One region of the uncultured Alteromonas sp. genome, then DNA from elsewhere that is predicted to be linked to it. Evidence: predicted binding sites of a transcription regulator. Region 1 holds the regulator's gene; each other region holds the start of a gene.

Evidence for each region. Region 1 encodes sigma-54, which starts transcription at its own class of promoters, with help from an activator protein. Its sites were predicted from a motif close to GTTGGCACGNNNNTNGNNT; they were not measured.
Region 2: the regulator sigma-54 is predicted to act here: its motif matches at 4,279-4,297, upstream of AAC006_RS03365 (CmpA/NrtA family ABC transporter substrate-binding protein).
Region 3: the regulator sigma-54 is predicted to act here: its motif matches at 3,543-3,561, upstream of AAC006_RS12980 (CCXG family PEP-CTERM protein).
Region 4: the regulator sigma-54 is predicted to act here: its motif matches at 4,192-4,210, upstream of AAC006_RS13860 (DUF1328 domain-containing protein).

Annotation. Positions count from the first base shown of each region.
Region 1 is NZ_CAXBMP010000003.1:187,337-192,882, forward strand. It holds gene ptsN (PTS IIA-like nitrogen regulatory protein PtsN) at 1-350, opposite strand, end outside; gene hpf (ribosome hibernation promoting factor) at 359-646, opposite strand; gene AAC006_RS03915 (RNA polymerase factor sigma-54) at 676-2,160, opposite strand; gene lptB (LPS export ABC transporter ATP-binding protein) at 2,236-2,961, opposite strand; gene lptA (lipopolysaccharide transport periplasmic protein LptA) at 2,964-3,527, opposite strand; gene lptC (LPS export ABC transporter periplasmic protein LptC) at 3,496-4,074, opposite strand; gene kdsC (3-deoxy-manno-octulosonate-8-phosphatase KdsC) at 4,071-4,637, opposite strand; gene AAC006_RS03940 (KpsF/GutQ family sugar-phosphate isomerase) at 4,637-5,546, opposite strand, start outside.
Region 2 is NZ_CAXBMP010000003.1:50,647-56,192, reverse strand. It holds gene AAC006_RS03380 (alginate export family protein) at 1-451, opposite strand, end outside; gene AAC006_RS03375 (ABC transporter ATP-binding protein) at 752-1,618, opposite strand; gene AAC006_RS03370 (ABC transporter permease) at 1,634-2,629, opposite strand; gene AAC006_RS03365 (CmpA/NrtA family ABC transporter substrate-binding protein) at 2,666-4,081, opposite strand; gene AAC006_RS03360 (PAS domain-containing methyl-accepting chemotaxis protein) at 4,498-5,546, opposite strand, start outside.
Region 3 is NZ_CAXBMP010000016.1:6,637-12,182, forward strand. It holds gene AAC006_RS12975 (right-handed parallel beta-helix repeat-containing protein) at 1-2,364, shown strand, start outside; gene AAC006_RS12980 (CCXG family PEP-CTERM protein) at 2,872-3,507, opposite strand; gene AAC006_RS12985 (sulfotransferase family 2 domain-containing protein) at 3,631-4,275, opposite strand; gene AAC006_RS12990 (glycosyltransferase) at 4,310-5,530, opposite strand; gene AAC006_RS12995 (oligosaccharide flippase family protein) at 5,531-5,546, opposite strand, start outside.
Region 4 is NZ_CAXBMP010000018.1:940-6,485, forward strand. It holds gene AAC006_RS13840 (MFS transporter) at 1-413, shown strand, start outside; gene AAC006_RS13845 (hypothetical protein) at 478-678, shown strand; gene dkgB (2,5-didehydrogluconate reductase DkgB) at 701-1,525, shown strand; gene AAC006_RS13855 (S9 family peptidase) at 1,720-3,780, opposite strand; gene AAC006_RS13860 (DUF1328 domain-containing protein) at 4,256-4,423, shown strand; gene AAC006_RS13865 (DUF4235 domain-containing protein) at 4,542-4,787, shown strand; gene AAC006_RS13870 (MATE family efflux transporter) at 4,916-5,546, opposite strand, start outside.

The DNA of each region.
Region 1 (5,546 bases):
AGTGTTTGTAAGTGACCTTCTGTTTTCTCTTCTGGCACTAATAGGGCAAAGAATATATCTACGGGCTGATCGTCAAGCGCATCAAAATCGATGGCAGGGTTGCTGGTTACAATAATGGCGATAACGTGTTCTAAGCCCGGTAATCGACCGTGGGGCAGAGCAATACCATTGCCAATACCCGTACTCCCCATTCGTTCACGGGTTAGTAGACTATTTAATACACTAGCCTGATCGATGTCGGGATTATTTTTAGCAGCAATGTCGCTAATAATCTCTAGAATACGTTTTTTACTGTTACATTGAACCGCACACTCGGTGCGGTCCAAACTTACTATGGCTTGAATTTCCATACTAATATTTAGTGCTTTTTCAGCTTTTCCTTATGCTTGATAACTTGCCTGTCGAGTTTGTCGATCATGCTGTCTATCGCCGCATACATGTCTGTATTATGAGATGAAGCAAACACTTCTGCGCCGCTAAGGTGCATGGTGGCTTCGGCTTTTTGATTGAGTTTTTCGACGTTCAGGATGACATGCACATTAGATATGTGATCAAAGTGACGCTCTAGTTTGCTGAACTTAGTATCGACATAGCTACGCAAAGAATCAGTAATTTCGACATGATGACCGGTAAGGTTGATTTGCATATTTCGTCTTCCTTAAATTATCAAGGCCTTTAAATAAGGCTTTTGCGTTGGTTTGACGGCGGAATCGATAACGATTCCCGGTATTTTGCTATTGTTCGCCGGGCTACTTTAATGCCTTTTTCGGCCAACAATTGAGCAATCTTGCTATCGCTTAATGGCTTGCTGGGCGTTTCCGCTGCCACAAGCTTTTTAATTAGTGCGCGAATAGCGGTAGATGAACACTCACCACCAGATTCCGTTGCTACATGGCTAGAGAAGAAATATTTCAACTCGAAAATGCCACGAGGGGTATGCATATACTTTTGCGTGGTGACTCGTGAAATGGTGGATTCATGCATATCTACCATTTCTGCGACATCATTTAGCACCATTGGTTTCATCATTTCTGGGCCGTGCTCGAAAAAGCCCATTTGTTGCTGCACAATACAGTTTGCTACTTTCATCAAGGTGTCGTTTCTTGACTCAAGGCTTTTTATAAACCACTTGGCTTCTTGCATATGCGAGCGAATAAATTGCGAATCGCTGCTATTTTTAGAGCGTCGGCTCATGGCAGCGTATTGTTGATTTACGCTTAATTTAGGCAGGCTATCGGGGTTAAGTTCCACCACCCAACGGCCATTCTTTTTGTTTACCGAAACATCAGGAATAACGTATTCGGGTTCTTTGGTAATTAATGCACTGCCAGGACGAGGATTCAACGTTTGCAATAAGCGCATGGCTTCACGAAGTTGATCTTCTTTCAAACGACTCTTGCGCATTAACGTACGGTAATCTTTGCTGCTCAGCAGGTCTGAGTACTCATTAATAAGCTGTCTGGCTTCGGTAAGCCATGGCGTATCGTCTGAGAACTGGCGAAGCTGCACGAGCAAACATTCTTGCGGTGTACGTGAACCTGAACCAATAGGGTCGAACATTTGAATACGTTTTAGTACACATTCAACTTCGTCCATTTCTACCAACTCTTCAACATCGTCAGAGTTTACCGATTCTAAAATCTGTTCAATGGGTACGTTAAGGTAACCAGATTCATCAATTGAGTCGATAATGGCGGTAGCAATGGCGCGGTCTGTATCTGAAAACGGGGTTAAGCGCATCTGCCAAAGCAAATGGTCTTGAATATTGTCGGTGGTTTCACCCTGAAACAATTGGTCGTCATCATTATTCGATGGGCCAGGAGCGGGGGCAGAAGAGGCCGAGTAATACTCATCCCATGTGCTGTCGATTGGCAACTCGTCGGGAAGATCGTTCTTTTCAAGCGCGTCACCAGCTTCTAATGAATCGCTAGAAGCAGTAGGAGCAGCTTCTACAGAAGGGTCGTCGCCGTCCATGTTGTTTTTCTCAACAGGGTGGTCATCACCGCCTTCTTCAACTTCTAAAAGAGGGTTTGAGTCAAGTGCTTCCTGAATCTCTTGTTGCAGGTCGAGCGTAGACAACTGCAGCAGCTTGATTGCCTGCTGCAACTGCGGTGTCATGGTAAGTTGTTGACTGAACTTTAGCTGTAAAGATGGTTTCATCTACGTCTTATTTTTAAACTCTTGTTGTGAATATACCCGTGCTTAAAACTGAAAATGACAATTCGGTTACAGTAACTATAGCCTGAATTGTTCTCCTAGGTATACATCCCTTACTTTCTGATTACTTAAAACTTGTTCTGCCGTCCCTTGCGCGATGAGTTCGCCTTGGCTCACAATATACGCTTTCTCACACACATCCAGTGTTTCTCTTACGTTGTGATCGGTGATGAGGATTCCAATTCCTCTGTCACGAAGATGTTGAATGATCTTCTTTATATCATTAACCGATATAGGATCAACACCAGCAAATGGCTCATCAAGCAAAATAAATTGCGGATCGGCTGCTAATGCTCGTGCGATTTCTACTCGGCGGCGTTCACCACCGGATAAACTCATACCCGTACTATTACGTATATGGTTGATATTAAATTCATCAAGTAGCGCATCGGCTTCTTGTTCTTGTTCTGATGAACTTAACCCTTTACGGGTTTGCAAGATAGCCATGATGTTCTCAAACACCGTCAATTTTCTAAAAATAGAGGCTTCTTGCGGCAAATACCCAATACCGCGGCGAGCACGTTCGTGCATGGGCTCGTGGGTTAATTCGCTGTCATCAATACTGATTTTGCCCTTATCTAGAGGAACTAAGCCAACAATCATGTAGAAGGTAGTCGTTTTACCGGCACCATTCGGGCCGAGTAATCCAACGATTTGCCCCGTCGATACTGATAAGCTTACATCGCGAACCACTTGACGTGCTTTATACGCCTTTGCAAGGCTCTGTGCGCTCAACGTTGCCATGATTAATTGTCGTCCGCCTTATCGTCTTCGTTATTCGATGACGCTTTACGTATTGCCTCAGGGGTAAATACGGTAGTGACTCTGCCACCTTCGCCGTCTTCGCCGCCTGTTGCAAGTAATTGTTCAGTGACCATGTCGAAGGTAATCTTGTCGCCTTGTACTTTACTGGTGTCTTGCTGTAGCTCAGCATTTCCTTGTAAAGAAATAGTTCGATTTACTACTTCATAGCGAATTTCATTGGCCTTCGCTGTGACAGGAGCACCGTCTTCAAGTTTTTGCGAATAGCTGGCTGGTTTGCCGCGAGCCACGAATATCTCTCGTCCATCACCTTCGCTGGCAATCACTTCAACTTCATCGGCATTTATCACCAAAGAACCTTGAGTAATCCGCACATCATCTTTAAACAATGAGGTTTTGTTTTTACCGTCAACGAATTGCGATTTCGAGTCAACTTTAATCGGTTTGTTAAAGTCGCTTTCAGCCGCTATAGCCACAGTAGCGAATAGGCTAACAGCGAGGCTGGTCGCTAATGCTTTAGTGGCTAGGCGAATAAATGGTTTGTACATGGTCTATTAACTCGTATTCCTGGGTACGCAAATTAGCGTTAAACCCATTGCTGTTAATCACATATTGTAAGCCACGTATTTCCACGGGCTGATCAGATGTCATTTGCTTAGTGTACAGGTTTATCTCTATAAACGCTGTGCGTATTGTTCTTACAAAGTCATCGACACTTTGGTTTTCAATAACGACATTATTTTCTAGCTGTATCAATTCGTTATTATACAAAGTGCCTTCTGTCGCGGTAACTTCCCACGGTGACTGTGCATCGTCGGTATACAATGTATATCTGGGCTTTTGGAATAAAACAAAGCCCAATTGGTCGTAATGTTCCATCGACGCTGCAAATACTTTGTGATTTAGCTGTCCTTCTTGATTATATAAGGTGGTCGTTAGGTTTTTGGCTTTATATGCAGGCTTTAATGCGTCCGGCCCTTGATCAGATTGCTGAGCAGGATCTTCGTCCATCCAAATAGGAATATACAGGGCGGATGCCAATATAAATAACACCGAAATACTTAAGCCTAATCGGTCAAAACCTAATACCTTCATACGCTAGCACCTTGAATTCCGTGTAGCTTGTCGTTTGCTTGAAGCAAGGTGTCACATATTTCGCGAACGGCCCCGAAGCCGCTGGGCAACGTGGTGATCCAATTCGCTTGCTGTGCAACCACAGGGTGGGCGTCTTTTACCGCAATTCTTACATTAGCGTGAGGATACATGCCCGTATCAGGCATATCGTCACCAACTACCGCCACATGTTCGGGCTTAAGTGATAAGCGAGCCATCAGTTCAGCAAGGGCGTCAGATTTATTTTCTTCACCCTGCACAATGTGTGCGACATTCAGCGCTTTCATTCTATTTTCCACAATGGCAGAGCGCCTGCCCGTAATGACCGCCACTGCCACACCTGAATTCACAAGCGCTTTAACACCATAGCCATCGCGGGTATGAAATGCTTTTAACTCTTCGCCAGCATTACCAAGGTAAATACGGCCATCTGAAAACACACCGTCCACATCACAGACTAATAATCGAACTTGTGTTAACGAGGAATACAACGCCGTTGGCATAGCGGTATAAAGTGTATTTACGGTTGTTTGGGTGTCGCGCATTATAAAACTCCCGCTTTAAGTAGCATGTGCATATTGAATGCGCCTACAGGCTTGCGGGCTTCATCCGTTACCATAAGCGCACTTATCTTATGAGTTTCCATTACATTTAGCGCTTCTACGGCGAGTTGTTCAGGCGTTGTTGTTTTACCGCCTTTAGTCATCACCTGCGTAACCGTGGCAGTATGCAAGTCTATGCGGGCATCTAAAATACGACGTAAATCACCATCGGTGAAAATTCCAATTAAAACGCCATCGCTATCGATAACACCGGTCATACCCAGCCCCTTTTTGGATATCTCCAATAGTGCTTCGGCAACCAAGGCGTTTTCGTCTACCAAGGGTAATTCGCTACCAGTTAGCATGATGTCACTCACTTTCAGCAGTAATTTTCTGCCTAAGCTGCCACCCGGGTGAGAAAGCGCAAAGTCGTCAGAGGTAAAACCTTTACGATCAAGTAGGGCCACGGCAAGGGCGTCACCCATTACCAAGGTAGCGGTGGTACTAGAGGTAGGTGCTAAGCCTAAAGAACACGCTTCTTTTTCTACACTGATATTCAACACCACGTCTGCGTGCTGTCCTAATGAACTGGTTACGCTGTTGGTCATTGCTATAACAGGCACATTTAACCGCTTCACAATGGGCAGTAAATTGACTAGCTCTGCGGTTTCACCAGAATTAGAAATAGCGAGTAGCACATCACCTTTACTCAGCATGCCTAAGTCGCCATGGTTGGCTTCACCTGGGTGCATGAAAAACGAAGGTGTTCCGGTACTGGCAAGCGTTGCTGCTATCTTATGCCCGATATGCCCAGATTTACCCATTCCACACACGACAACTTTGCCCACACAGTTTTGTAATAAATTACATGCGGTAACAAAATCATCGTTCATACGCGATGAAAGCGCTGAA
Region 2 (5,546 bases), 140 kb from region 1:
AGAAATTCACTTTCTCGTTAAGCGCATAGGTAGCAGTAACGCCATCAAAGGTCTGCCTATCTTGACGCCATCCCACATGCCCTACGAACCTGTGATTATCGAGGGCAATCACTTGTCTGCCCCCTTTAAGTGTAAGCTTTTCATTCTTGTACTGAATAAACGCTTGATCCACTTCTGTAGTTTCAGGATCTGCAATCACTGAATACTCACCTACGTTATAACCTGTAGGGCCTACTGTATAATCGCCTTGCCCCATAACAATGCGGCTATCTTCCACTTCTGCGGTAAAGGAAAACCCGTTCAACGTTCCGGATTTAAAACCCAGGCGAGTACGAAGTGTTAATGCACTAGCATCATCAAGTGCATTATCTTGGTCGACTGATTCATAACGTAAGTTCAAATCTGCCCATGTAGACGCCTCACTAAGCACATCATGCCAGCTCTGCGCCATTGATGGCGCACTAAAACACGCCAACATAGCACTTGTCAGTGCAGCTTGAGTAAAGCGCTTTTGTGCCGGTGTAAACCTATTTGACGGTGCTTTTGTCAGCGCTGTTGATGGTTTCATATCTTGCGTATTCATGTGCGTTCCCTTGTTATTAACGATGTTAACGTTTGATGGTTAGCGTTCTTATTGACGATTTTTAGTTAAGGGGCTCCCTCCCAGTAAAAAATGGGATAAGCACCTAAGGGTTTAAATAAGTTTTAGCGACTTATGTGTCGCGCTTTGAATCAGCGTTAAACGCCTAACTCAAGCTGCGTCGGATTTACTGTTCGCTTTTTTTGCAGAACCACCTCCAGCTTGGTTAGATTTGATATGGGAAGACACCGGCTCAATTTTTTTTTGTTTATCATACAAAAAGGTCAGCACTTCATGTCGGTAGTGGTTGTACTGAGGGTTGTCAGCCAGCTTAAGCCTGTCTCGGGGTCTAGGCAGCTCAATATCGAGGATTTCGCCTATAGTGGCAGCTGGGCCGTTATTCATCATCACTATTCTATCTGAAAGCAATACGGCTTCATCTACATCATGGGTGATCATAATCACTGTATTGCCTAAATCGGCATGGATTTCCATTAATGAGTCTTGCAGGTGCGCGCGGGTTAACGCATCTAGTGCCCCAAAGGGCTCATCCATGAGTAAGACTTTGGGTTCCATCGCTAATGCGCGAGCGATACCAACACGTTGCTTCATGCCACCAGATATCTCACTAGGTAATTTATCAAGAGCATGTGTCATATGCACAAGCTCTAAGTTGTGCATTATCCAATCTCGCATTTCTTTTTTAGACTTGCCACGCATGGTGTGCTTTACGGCCAATTCCACATTTTTATAAACGCTTAACCAAGGTAATAGCGAGTGGTTTTGAAAAACAACCGCACGCTCTGGCCCAGGCGTTTTCACTTCAGCACCATCGAGTATGACTCCGCCCGTGGTAGCTTGGTGTAAACCCGCCACAATATTAAGCACGGTTGATTTACCACAGCCCGAGTGACCGATTAATGAAACAAACTCACCTTTCGCAATTTTAAGGTTTACATCAGTAAGTGCCGTAAATGGGCCTTTCGGTGTAGGGAAATCGATGCCTACTTGTTCTAATTCCAAGTGTTTAGCTTGCATGTTCTTTCTCCTTAATTACCGTAATACGCTGGTTTTGTCCCAGCTCACTGCACGTTGAACCGACAGCATTATCCTGTCGAGTATGAAACCGATAGCGCCTATAGTGAGCACCGCTACCATGATGCGAGCCAAAGATTCTGAACTACCATTTTGAAATTCATCCCAGACGAACTTACCAAGACCTGGGTTTTGCGCCAGCATTTCTGCCGCAATCAATACCATCCAGCCGATGCCAAGTGACAGTCTTAACCCTGTGAAAATCATAGGAATAGAAGAAGGCAGAATGATTTTTGTTAAATGAGACATCGGCGTTAAACGCAGTACCTTGCTCACGTTAATCAAGTCTTTATCAATAGCAGACACACCCACCGCAGTGTTAATTAGCGTGGGCCAAAGGCAGCATAAAGATACCGTGAGTGCCGATGTTACAAATGACTTTGAAAACATAGGGTCGTCGCTAACATACAGCGCGCTCACGACCATAGTGACCAATGGTAACCATGCTAAAGGTGATACAGGTTTAAACAGTTGTATGAGCGGATTAATGGCCGCATAGGCTGACTTACTCAGCCCACATAAAATACCCACAGGTACAGCAATCACTGAGGCAATAAGAAACCCCACCATGACGGTGTAAAGACTTGTCCATATTTGATCAAAGAAGGTGGGTGAACCGGTATACTCACGAATTTTTGGTTCGTAAGTTGGGTCTTGTGCAACCCGAGCGGCGTTGCGCTCTTCTTGTCTGGAGTAAAACGCATTAGCGTTTTCTCGCTGTGCACTGTGCTCAGCAATAAGCGAACCTGCTTGCTCCCACACTTGAGCAGGACCAGGGAATTGCCCGAGTGAGGTATCAATACTTTTCGCCACACCATTCCAAACAGCGAGGAACATCAAAAGGCCAATAAGAGGCAATAATAAAGCGGGTGCTCGACTATAAACCGCCCCCATGGTACCGCTCATTGGTGACTTGGCTGGCGAAAAGCTTAATATATTTGCCATCTTACTCATGTTGTTCTCCGCTATTTGTGTATGACTGTGAAACTGTTAAAGAACAGTTTCACCCTTTAGCCCAATACCAAACTGCTCAAGATAAGCATTTGGCTTGCTACCGTCGTAGGTAACGCCGTCGATAAATTCAGATTGAGGTGGTTTAAAGCCAGTTTCAGTGGCAAACGCTGGGAAGTCCGTCGCTTTTGCTTTTCCTTCGGCAATAAGTGCTTTTGCAGCCATGGCGTAAACCTCTGGCTTATACACTTTACGTGCAGTCTCTTTATACCAATCGTCTGATTTAGGCTCTGAAATTTGTCCCCAGCGGCGCATTTGCGTTAAATACCAAATCGCATCACTGTAAAACGGGTAAGTGGCGTTATAACGGAAGAATACGTTGAAGTCTGGTACTTCACGCTTATCGCCTTTTTCATATTCGAAGGTGCCTGTCATGCTGTTAGCCAACACATCTTCATCGGCGCCAACATAGTTGCTTTTCGCTAATATTTTTACTGCTTCTGGGCGATTAGCATTGTCATTTTCATCTAACCACATGGCAGCTCGAATTAACGCTTTAACCACGCGAATATGTGTATTCGGGTACTTATCGGCCCACGCTTGGCTTACACCAAATACTTTCTCTGGGTTGTTTTTCCAAATTTCGTAATCGGTAATAACCGGCACACCAATACCTTTAAATACCGCCTGCTGGTTCCAAGGTTCGCCTACGCAATACCCATAGATAGTACCGGCTTCCATCGTAGCTGGCATTTGAGGAGGAGGGGTAACCGACAGCAAAGCTTCAGCATCAATCTGCCCAGCATTGTCACCTTTGTGTGGTGCATAGTAGCCTGGGTGAATACCACCGGCAGCAAGCCAGTATCGAAGCTCGTAGTTATGCGTCGATACAGGAAAAACCATACCCATGTTAAACGGCTTACCTGCATCACGGTATTCTTCAACCACTGGCTTTAAATAATCAGCTTTAATGGGGTGAACAGGTTTGCCGTCTTCTACCGGAATATGGGCTTTCATTTTTTCCCATATTTCGTTTGAAACAGTGATGCCATTACCATTTAGATCCATACTGAACGCTGTCACAACATGCGCTTCGGTACCAAAACCAATGGTTGCGCCAAGAGGTTGCCCTGCTAGCATGTGAGCGCCATCAAGTTGACCGTCAATGGTTCTATCAAGCAATACTTTCCAGTTTGCTTGGGCTTCTAAGGTGACATATAAACCTTCGTCTTCAAAAAAGCCTTTTTCATAAGCGATGGCCAATGGCGCCATGTCGGTCAGTTTGATAAAACCAAATTTTAATTCTTCTTTTTCTGGCCAACCCACTTTTTCATCGCTTTGAGCGCTAGCAAGTGGCGCGACTAAGGTAAAAGAAAGGGCTATCGCAGCGGTTAAGCCTGCTGTCATTTTTTTCTTTATTTGTTTGAGCATTGAAACGTTTTTAAACTTGGTCATTTATGTTTCCTTTAGCCAAAAAAAAACCCACCAGCGTAGACGAATAAACGTCGCGCTTGGTGGGCTTCGATGCCGAGCCTGTAATCATTAGTTAATGAGGTACAGGCGAACTTATTGTTTGGGTGTTAGTTGTTGCTACCAGTACTCAATGTACTTTTTTGTTTTGGTATTGCTTCATAGTATAACTGCCATTAATAAAGCAGAGTTCGTGCCAAAACCCTAACACACTGAAATAATAGGATTTAGCAAAAACACAAATGGTAATCATTCTTTTGCCTGAACAATAACAGTGCGTTTATTGCACTAGAAGTGTTCGATGCACGGCATAGGGATGGTTGATGCACAGCGGGAAGGAGAATAGAAACACGAGGGAGACACCACACTCCCCCTCAGTGCTTTATTTATCGTTTCAGGCTTTACAGCCGTTGGGTGAATTGACCAATGGCGTTTACGACTTCTGAGGAGCCATTTTGAATTTCGTTCATGACTTTGCCCGACTCAGTCGAGTACTCAAGCGCTTCTCTCGCTTTTTCCTGGCCCGCTTCAATAAGTTGCACCGCATTTTCGGTAAGCTTTCTGTTTTCATTTACCACACTGACAATTTCTTCAGTGGCAGTACTGGTTCTTGACGCAAGTTGGCGCACTTCATCAGCAACAACGGCAAAGCCTCTTCCTTGGTCGCCCGCTCTGGCGGCTTCAATTGCCGCATTCAACGCCAGTAAGTTGGTCTGATCGGCAATACCACTGATGCTTTTAACTAAATCAGCCACTTTTTGCGACTGTTCGTCGAGTTCGCGAATCCCCTCGCTAGCTGTTCCCATCTGCGAAGTGAGCTCCCCCATAATTCGCACCATACTACCCACTACCTCTTTACCTTTTTGGGCTTGCTCTCCCGTACCTTCCGATATATTGAAAGCAACATTAGCGGCCTCAGAAATAGCAAACTCTCTTTGCATTTGTTCTGTGATCGCTGTAGCAAATTTAACGACCTTATAAAGCACGCCTTGATCGTTCCTAATAGGGTTGTAGGAGGCTTCCAACCATACATCATTGCCTCGACTATCTACCCGCTTAAAACGGTCTGAAAACATTTTCCCTTGCGATAGGTCACTCCAAAATTGTCGATACTCTGGTGTGTCGACTTCATCTGCTGGGCAAAATATTTTGTGATGCTTTCCAAGAATTTGCTCTAATGAGTAGCCCATCGTAGATAAAAAGTTGTCATTGGCTTTAAGAATTTTGCCTGTCAGATCAAACTCAATTACCGCGATGGAACGGTTTAATGCAGCCAGCATATCGTTCATTTCACGACTTTTATTAATATTTTTGGTTTGCTCTGCCATGTACAGCGCGATGCGTTCTACACCACCGGATTCGTTAGTAATTGGCTGCAATATACCTCTGAACCAGCGGTCTTCACCATTAGCATTAGCAAGGTTTATCGCACCGTGCCAATGCTGTGCTT
Region 3 (5,546 bases), on a different contig from region 1:
ACCGCGCTATCAAAAATGAAGATATCGAAGGCTGCTAGAGTAGTCGTCTCACAACACAAAGCCAATATTATTAACCTTTATCGTACAGATACACTGTTGCTAGTTATTCAAAACCAATATCGTGATAACAAACTTGCAGAAAAATTGGTTGATAACAACGATACATCTTCAGCTATCTCAACCCTTGTGAGGTTGTTTCCAATTGATGCCTATAGGATTCTGACCTACGTTACCGAAAACAGTTTAATAAATGAAGATACACTCTTAGTAATCGCTGTCGAAAACAAACTAGACCCAACTATCGTTTTAGAAGCCTCTGCAACAGGAATGGAGAATAGTGTCACACCGCTTATTCACTCGGCCGGAATTGTAATTTACGGTCAAGACGAAGATTACACAAGCGAAGTAAGGTACAGGGAAGTTGGTGATAACACATGGCTTCCAGCCTTAAAACTTGCATGGGAGCCTATATATGGCGCACTCTCTGGTAGCATTGTTCATTTGAATGCCGATACAGCCTATGAGGTTGAAGTTGAAGTAACCGATTACTATGGATATAAAGAAGAATACTCATTCAATTTTCAGACACGCCCAAACTCCCCTCCTATCGACCCTAATAAAATATACTACCTTTCAGAAATATACTCCGGCGGTCAGTTAGACTTAGAAGCGCTAAATATCTACGGTAGTGAAGATGGCTATGCAAAAATCATAGGGGATGGCCAAGTTATAGATGCAGGTAATGAGTATTTATCTGCGGTAAATATTGGTTCACAAGCTTTTATAATGCTTGAAAACCTTACCATCAAAGGAGGCGAACGCTATGGGGTTTTTGCGAGAAACACCCATGATATATGGATTAAAGGATGTGATATTTCAGGTTATGGGCGAATAGCTAGTGTGTATAAAGGAGGTAAGGGTTACTCATCTGAATCCAGTACATCTCCAATAAATTATGATTCTGGAATATACCTTGAAAAAACTGGTTTATCAGTTATTGAAGAATGTAAAATTCACGACCCTAATGGAAAGGCTAACCATTGGGGTAACGGCCACCCTAACGGCCCGAACGCTTTACAGGTATATGCTTATCACCCCGAGGAACAGTTTCGCGGACAAATGATAGTAAGAAACAACAGCTTTTATGGTACAGATACACATAGGTTTAACGATGTTATTGAAGGAAGAAAAAACACTTGGCGTAATGGTGGTTTTGTTCGCGATTCAGCTATTTATGGTAACTATTTAGCATATGCCAACGATGACCTCATTGAAATTGATGGGGGCCAACGTAACGTACTTGTGTACGAAAATGAATTTACGCAAGGGTATGCGGGGGTCAGTATCGCACCGAATATGTTAGGGCCGAGTTACATTTTTCATAACAATATACATGATTTAGGGGATGAGAGAGGAAAAGAATGGACTGCTATAAAAGCCGGTGGACTCCTTTCAAAACCCGGCGGCAAAACTTACATTATTGAAAATTTAATTATAACAGACAGAAACGGCATTACTGCATCGCAAGTTAACAACGACAATAGCTTTTGGCTTGAAGTAATGAACAATATCATAATCAACCGGAAGAAAAGTAATATGGTTGGGCTAGGAATTTATGATGACCAAAAATTTATTTCTTCGAAGTTTATCAATAACGTCATTTTTAATACGCAGTCTCAAACCTCTTACCTAGACGTTTCTTCTGATAGCTTATCAGAACACCATTTAACAAATGACAGCCAATTTTTAGAAGTTTTACTAAGTAAAACGTCTACACACCTTCCAGTATATATTGAGGACTTAATCTATAATTTTAGCCGTCAGAAGGATATTGAAGGTCAGCTAATATCTTCGCCTAACCTATATTTCGACATGGAAAATATTAGTCCGTTTGCCAACCAAACGAAATATGGCACTGTCGACGTTGACAAAGACTCTAGTATTACTATAACAGGAAATGGGTGGTACAAAGTGCCTGTAGATATAGATATAGGAGCCAATACCGAATTATCCATAAGTTATGAAGCCGAAGGACGAATAGAAATAGGCGGAATAGCCCTAGAGACAGACAATAAGGTAACTCAATCAAGAGTGTTTAAATTCGTGGGCGTACAACCATATGGCAACAATCTCACAAACTTATCTAGAAACAAAATGGCCACGACTTTAAGTTTTAATTTAGATGGATATGACCTTGGAAAGATAAAGTATATAGTGTTTATTTTAGATAATGATGTGAATCAATCTAATAACAACTCCAGCATAAAATTTAGCAACGTAAGTATAACTGGATTACATGGCGCGACACCTAACGTTAGCAAAGCTGGTGCTACTGCTTTAAAGGATATTTTGGTTGGTCAATGAGTTAAGTCGATACACATGTATAAGTAGATGTGGGCAGATTAGACGAACTTTTTTATTCATTCAATGCTTTCATTGAGTGAGATTTAACCTTTGGCACTTCAAGTTTGACTTAAATAAACTTAGTATTGAATGCTGAAGCAGTACATAAAGCATCTAATGTGTAGATTTAAATTTAGACCTGCTGCTGGCGTCAAACCCAAAAAAGTAAGCCCGCTTCATTTCTCGAATCAATTAAAATGAGCCGGTCTGCGCATTTATTCATTGATACTCAAGCGTGGCCACTCTCTTTGATAAGGCGAGCACCGTGCCCCGGCGAACTGATGAATTGAATGTGGGATTAATGGAAGAACACGGAAAAGAAAAGGGCTTAATTAAAGAACCGATAAGTCGTTATGATAAAAAAAGTCGCGTCACTTAGTCTTAAAATACAAAACGCTCGGTGAAGTTCACCAAGCGTTTAATGTGAAATAAATTCTAAATTATTTCTGGCAGATTTAAATTTTTCAATTAAGCGCGAGTGGTTTTTCGAACTCTAACTAAAGCTAATAGGCTCACAGCTAGAATTCCAACAGTTCCAGGTGCGTTAACAGCAACTGGAGCTCCAGGCGCAGTAGCTTCAAGCTCACTTAAAGCTGAGACAGAAAGAGTAGTCAAGTCTCCGCCATCTACCAAAGGTGAAGAAAAAGCAATACTACTAAGACCACCACAGCATTCTTCAGCCCAAACTATTGTGAATGAATTAGAGCCAGCAGTAAGAAACTGTTCAAATGAAATAACATCTGAGCTTGTCCACTTTTTGCTCCACCACAAATCAGCGGTTGAATCCAAAACTAAAGCATCGTTGATATAGATCTCTGCACCATAGCCAGCGTCTAAGCCAGCAAACACTTCAAACGCAGAATCAGAAGCTAAATCGAAAGTAAAAGTAACGTTCATAATAGAATCATCAAACGTCCCTTCCAAACCAAAATCTGTAACTGAAACTTCAGTTGCGCTTTGACTATTAAAATAATCAAGAAGGTTTGAAGAAGCATTGAAACTTCCATCCAACTCTGCGTAAGAATAAGTAATAACCGCCGCTTGTGACGAGAAACTACCTAACATTAAAAACGCACTTAATAATGCTACAATTTTTTTGTTCATGCTAACAACGCCTTAAAATATGTTCAACTTAATCATAGCAATACCCATGCCAAAAGATAAGCTACTGATAATATGGAACAATAAAAAAAATCTTTATGCCGGTGTAAAATATCGTGACACCCTTTAATAGCCGAAAAGTTCAAAATCCTTTGAATATAGCTCGTATATTTTTTCCTGCACTTTTGACTCTAATTCAACTACGCTGGTCACTTTTGAAACATTAGATTTTGGTAGCGTAGTATTGAGATTTAGTTTTGTGTTTACAAATGTAAAGTCTTCGTCGATACGCTCGTACTTGCCAACAAAATCGACCATCACTTCATAATGCTCATTACACAAAAAACTAATCTGCGGCTTAAAAAGAACCTCTGTATGCAACCTCATAGGGTCAAGATAATCTAAGACGAAGTCCTCAAACTGTGAATAATCAGTAGAAATGATCGAACTTAGGCGCTTATTATTTGTGCCATTACCACCCGATAGTAAATAACGATGAACGGATTGAAGTCTATCAATCGGATGCCGCACAAATGCGAATTTGAAACTATTTTCAAAACGCTTTTTATCCGCGCTTCTAAAGTTAAACGCACTACAATGATCTCGTTGAACATGCTTAGTCGTGCCTGTTAGCGCATGCAATACACTTGTCCCTGCAGCCTTCGGTATATGAATAAATATACAATTGTTTTTACACATATACCTTCGGTAAGGATACATATTTGAATGCGCCTTTAGGTAGTCACCTATAACAGTTTTTATACCAAGCATAATGCAGCTTTTATACCAAGCATATTTTATTCACCTACCTCGTTAATATTTCGATTAGATTACTTTTTAAGGTTTCTGAATTAAATGACACTTCAATCTTTGCTCGAGCACGCCTTCTGATGTCATTAAGATCATATCGCTTTGAAATATCTAAAATCATATCGCTTATAGCACGGCTATCTTTTTCCTTGACCAAGAAGCCTGTTTTACCGTGTTCTACTAATTCAGGAATTCCGCTATGAATTGTTGATAAAACAACCACACCACTCGCCATTGCTTCCATTAAAGAAACCGGTATTCCTTCCATATCTCCCTTACTATCTCTTACCGAGGGTAGAAGAAATAAATCGGTATTTTTCAACGATTCGGCAACGAAGCTAGATGGTTTTGCGCCCTCAAATATTACCCTATGACTATTTTTATGGCTGGCTGCTGCTTGTTTGAGAGTATCCATTAATGCGCCGTCTCCAATAATTTTATACTCACATTCAATTGGGCATTCTAGTACAGCTTCAATAGCGTATTTAAGCCCCTTTTTCTCCGTCGCCCTTGCAACAGATAATATTGAAAGCGGCGTAGAAACAACCTTTTCAGAATAAGCGAAGCGGTCAACATCTACCCCCATGTGAACTACTTCAATTTTTGATGCATTCGCCCCTAGCTCAATAAGTTTATTTTTCCAATGCTCACTAATTGGCAATAGGAAACCACCTAACTTTCCATACAAATCTTGCCAAAGATCAAGTTGATCATATCTGCTTATTTCGTAGCCGTGGAAAATAGTAAACAAATTGCTACACTTCACTAACCCTGCTTCAATGAGATAATCCATAACAACGCCATTACTACCAAAATGAGCAATGCAACTGCCTGTTGTAATGTTTTTATCGCGAAGGAACCAAACAATACACATTAGATCTTTTGCTAAAAACTTATTTTTCTTAGCCATAAAATGAAAAAACAAAGAGATTAATTTATGTCTCTTAACCGACACCATGCAATATAGGAAACCTAATAACATGTGAAGGTATGATTTACTACTGTGTGCTGTAGGCAATATTGAGGTGACTTTTTTTGATGCACTTTCACCAAAAATATCTTCGACTACACCTGTATCGTCATTAGTAGGGTTTACAGAGAGAACTTGTACGTCAATACCCTCGTTCACCAAGTCTTTAACTTGGTTTAAAACGAATGTTTGCGATAAAACAGGAAAGCTTCTCACAAAAAATAGAACCTTCGTATTTGCTAACATTTAGAATCCTTTAATT
Region 4 (5,546 bases), on a different contig from region 1:
TTGGAAATATTTATGGCGGTAAATTAGCTGATAAAAAAGGCCCTATTCGCGCGCTCACTATTATCTTCAGCGCTCTAGCCATTATTTTGTTCGCCCTCACCTTCACCATGGGTCACAAAATTGCTGCAGTAATTACTATTCTAGTGTGGGGTGCATTTGCATTTGGAAACGTACCTGGCCTGCAAGTATATGTTGTGCAGCTGGCTGAAAAATTCACACCAAATGCGGTAGATGTGGCTTCAGGGCTAAACATTGCAGCGTTCAACATTGGTATTGCGGTAGGTTCAATTGTTGGCGGTGCCATTGTAGAGGGCATGGAGCTATCTGATACCGCATGGATAGGCGCTGCTATTTCTGTGTCTGCGTTAGTGGTAACAAGGTACAGCGGTTACTTAGATAAGCGATCACATTAAACGCGTAGCCTTATGGCGGGAAGTTGCAGGTAATAAACCCTACGTTAGCTTTATCCACCTTAATTTGGTTGAAGACGACGAAGCGCCGATAAAACGCCACCGATTCGGGGTTGAAACTGGCGTAAACGGGCTTATCAAAGAACTTAAGGCAATGAAAAGCGCGGGCGTTAACCATATTGGCCTTCACTTCAGGCGAAATACGCTGCCGGTTGAAGACGCAATGCAGCGAATTGCTGAGCACGTGCTACCGCATTTTCATTGGTAACGGAAATTAACAAGGAGGCATTATGCCTAACGTAAATCAGTCGCAGACTAAAATTCCTTCTCTGGGAGTAGGCACATTTCGTTTAAAAGACGAAGAAGCATATAACAGCGTGACGATGGCGCTAGAAGTAGGTTTCCGCCACATTGATACCGCACAAATCTATGGCAATGAAGAAGCCGTGGGCCGGGCTATTAAAGACAGTGCCGTAGCACGTGAAGATTTATACGTTACCACCAAAGTGTGGAACGATAAGCTAAACAAAGCGAGCTTTGTTGACAGCGTAAAAGAAAGCTTGGCGAAACTTCAGCTAGATTACGTAGACCTACTGCTTATTCACTGGCCGTCACCAGAAAACGGTGAAAGCATGGAAGAATACTTAGGTGAGTTACTAAAAGTGAAAACGTTAGGCCTTGCCAAAGAAATCGGCATTTCTAACTTTACGGTGGCTCAAGTTGAACAAGCCGTAGGTATTTTAGGTGAAGGTGTTATTGCCACTAACCAAGTTGAAGTTCATCCATATCTGACCAACACTAAGGTGCGAGCTGCGTGTGAAAAACATGGCATTGTTGTTACCGGCTACATGCCATTTGCCGTAGGCAAAGTGTTAAAAGACGACACCATTGTTGCCATTGCAGAGAAGCATGGGGTGAGCGCGGCTGAAGTGGTAGTCGCTTGGGAGCTTGCCAACGGCCTTGTGACTATTCCATCGTCTACCAAACGTAAGAACTTGGAAACCAATTTCAAAGCACTTGAGCTAACGCTTGACGCAGAAGACATTGCAAAAATTGACGCACTAGACTGCGGCGATCGTCAGGCCACACCAGACTTTGCCCCAGAGTGGGATTAGAGAGGTATTAGATAGGTATTATGCAAGCGAAGGTTTGGCAGAAATACCCCAAGTGTTTGCTTTTGAAAACCTCAACGATGCGCTTCGTTATTCTAAAGAAGCCAAACAAAAAGCAGTGGTGACTGTTAGCTAAAAGAAATGGGGGCAGAGTACTTTTCTGAAAAAAATATACTCTGCCCCTTTGATTTGGCGATTTATTTACTGCCTAAATGCTCGGCCAAACCTGGAATGAATTCAGCTCCATGAACAACCTCTATGCTAGAGCCACTGAAATCATCACCTATCGGTTCTATTCGCCCCCCTAAACACGTGCCTAGAAAAGCTTCAGCAACGGCATAAAATGAAAGGTTATTTTCAGGCTTGCTAAAACCATGTCCTTCATCGGGGTAAAGCACATACGTTACAGGAATATTACGCTTTTTCATCGCTTCCACGATTTGGTCAGACTCCGCTTGTTTTACTCTAGGATCATTCGCTCCTTGTCCAATGAGTAAAGGCTTTTCTATCTTGTCCACATGAGTGATAGGCGAACGCGCTTTAAGCAGAGCTAACCCTTCCTCAGTATTTGGATCGCCTATCGCATGATAAAACACCTGACGAAAGCTTTCCCAGTAAGGAGGTATAGAGTCGAGCAAGGTGATTAAGTTTGACGGCCCAACAATATCAACGCCACATTGGAATGCTTCTGGGGTAACAGTGAGCCCGGTTAGCGTAGCGTAGCCGCCGTAACTTCCTCCCATAATGGCGACTTGGTCATTCGATGTAATACCTTGCTCTATTGCCCATTCTTTCGCATCAATTAGGTCATTGTGCATGGCACCCGCCCATTCTTTATTTCCTGCGTTTAAAAACGCTTTACCAAAGCCTGTTGAAGCGCGAAAGTTAACTTGTAACACGCTGTACCCTCGATTTGTTAACCATTGCGCTAAAGGGTTAAAGCCAAATTCGTCCCTCCCCCAAGGGCCGCCATGTACCAATAAAACCAATGGGGAAGCGCGCTCTGCTTTGCCGTCTTGGTTAGGATCTGCCTCCAAGGGTATAGACAAATAACTCACTAAATCTAGATTATCTCGTGATGGAATCACCACGCCATGCATAACAGAAAGAGGTAGGTTATTAATTTCTGGCTGAGTAATAAATAAGTCCGATAATTCACCGGTTGTAGTATCAAATACTTTATAAATAGGTGATTGATTACTTTGATCAGTAAATACAGTCCAAAGAGAACTATCAATTGTTTGCGCTAAAACTTGTGAGCCGCCACTTAATTGGCTGTTCAGCTGTTGAATGGGGTCAATGAGAGCATCATCTATGGCGTGCCATTCAGGCCTAATATAGTTTAGTGCATAAGCTATTGGCTTATGGGTACGGGGATGAAAAAGTACATTTGTTACATCTACTTTATCACTACTAGCAATGGAAGTAGGAGTTGTGTCTCCTACTGGTAGGTATACGAGGGCCGCAGTGTTTCGCTCCCGCGTATCTATCATATATATTCCTTCATTCTGTTGATCGAAACCGAGAATATTAAAAGATGATGAATCTGCGAAGGAAACTTCAAACCAAGGATTCCATTCATCAAAGGATTTAATAAAAACATGGCTTGCCCCATCTTCTGCCGTCTTTACCGCGACACGCGCGTTTAACTTATTATCAAGCACGAAATAAGAAAAACCGTCGTTTTGAATAATTAAGCTACGCTGCCCAGTGGCGACGTCTACCTTATATACGTCGTGCCATTTTGCATCACGGTCATTCATACCAACAACAACTATGCCTGGAAATGCCGCGTTCTGATCCATCTGGCTAGCTTGCACACCGTCATAAGGAGTTAAGTCCTTTATGTCACCGCTGTCTAAATCTATTCGATACAAATGCCAATTTTCATCCCCATTTTTATCTCGGGTGAAAAATACATATCGACTGTCTAATGACCAAAAGTGAAGAGGAATACCGCGTCCTGAATCTTGCGTAACGGGGGTCGCGCTGTCGAAATCACCAATTTTGCCAACCCAAATATTCATGACACCATCTACTGGCGCTCTAAAACTCATGCTGTTGCCATCTGGGCTGACGCGCCCTTGATAGCGGCTTGGATTGCCGAATAAAACTTCTCTGGAGATAAGCGTTGGCGGCAATGTTTGTGGGTTAGATAAATCGGAAGCTTTTTGGGATGTTTGCTTTGTTTGGGTAACGCAACCGGGTAAGTTAAAAAGCACGCCCAACATGAACGCACAAAAAATGATCTTTTTCATTTTCTTTCCTTGTAGATAGCCTTGTATATGGGCCAATACTACTTGGCTTAACCTTTGTCCCTGTGTAGTAGCTTTTAATATAGTCACAGATAAACAAATACTACAACATACTTCGCGAATTAACGTATTTCGCTATAAATGCTGCATCCCCTCAAGACATCCGTTTGTAATAATTTGCGAGCGTATGCAAACCATTTGATATTAGGTGACAGAAAGCAAGACAGTAGCTACCTAAGGAAATAGCGCCCTTTATTCGAGAAATATTTACAGTTTTATTCGGTAAAATAGTCATCCTCTCTAGTCGTTACATATATTACGGCGCAAAAAACGCACTTCTTTTTCTCGATAAAATCGGGCTACAAGCCGCATTCTGCCGCTATTTTGAGCAACAATTTAAAACAATCTGGCAAAGTAGGCCTGTGGTTTGCAACTCCATAACTAACTCACATTAACTCACAAACTGAAGGGATACATTATGTTACGTTGGGCTTTAATATTTTTAGTAGTTGCATTAGTTGCAGCAGTTTTAGGATTTGGTGGAATTGCTGGTTCTGCAGCGGGTATCGCCAAAATTATATTCGGTGTTTTCGTTATCCTACTGATCATTTCAGTTGTTATGAATATGGTTAAAGGCAAAAGTTAAACGAAAGCCGAAGTAAAAAATTGGTTTTAAGACTTTGCGAGAGTCTGTAATTAACAGCCATTAGTCATTTGATTAATGGCTGTTTTTTTTAATTTACGCTTCATCAATGGAGATCATTATGAGCAACAAACAACGCATTACGAACGTAGGTATCGGTCTTGCCGCTGCATCTGCAGGAATTCTAGCGAGAAAAACGCTTCAAAAGTCGTGGGAAAAAGTAACTAACGACCCCGCCCCGAAAGACAAAGAAAGTGAAAATACAGACCTTAAAGAGGCCGTAACCTGGGCTGTAGTATCAGGCATTGGAGCAGGCGTTGCCAGAATGGCCGTTCAATATGTGCTGGACAAACGCCAGTCGAAATAACACTGCCAAATTGATACCTCTTAAAAGTATAAGCACTTATAAGAGGTATCGAAACGTTGGTTAATTTTTGCGACCTGTTCCCATAACACATCTGTTAAATAAATCTGCAAGATTGAATACAAGCTAATTCATAATTTAACCCTGTATATCTCTCTTTTGGTATAAAAGAAAGCAATGATGGCGCTTAAAATAACGACAGTAACAATGGTGTAGAACATGGACACCATGGGGTAGCCCCACACTACAATCAGCACATAGTTTATTGAGGCGGGCACAACAAGTTGACGGGCTATACCTAAATACATGGGAAACATAGGCTTTTGCATTGCCTGCAATATAGCCACACTTTGAAACAAAACCACGTACGCATAAAAAGCTAATGTATCAATTCTAAGGTACGTTATTCCTGTATTTTTAATGGCACTGTCGTTAGTAAAAAGGCTCATTGCCAACGGCGATAGAAAATACATAACGGGAATAGACACTACCGCCATAAAGAAACCGATTAGTAACCCCTTGCGGTACGTTTCATCTACCCGGTCGTATTTATTTACGCCCATATTCTGACCCGCTATGGCCATTACCGCGCTATTTAACCCTAACGCTGGAAGCAACAACACCTGCTCTAGGCGCAGGCCAACGGTATACCCGGCCACATGCTCGCTACCAAATTGACCGATAAGTGCCACAGTAATAAAACCACCTAAAATAATGGTGAGCATATTGAAGCTAGCGGGCACAATTTGTTTAAGTAGCTTT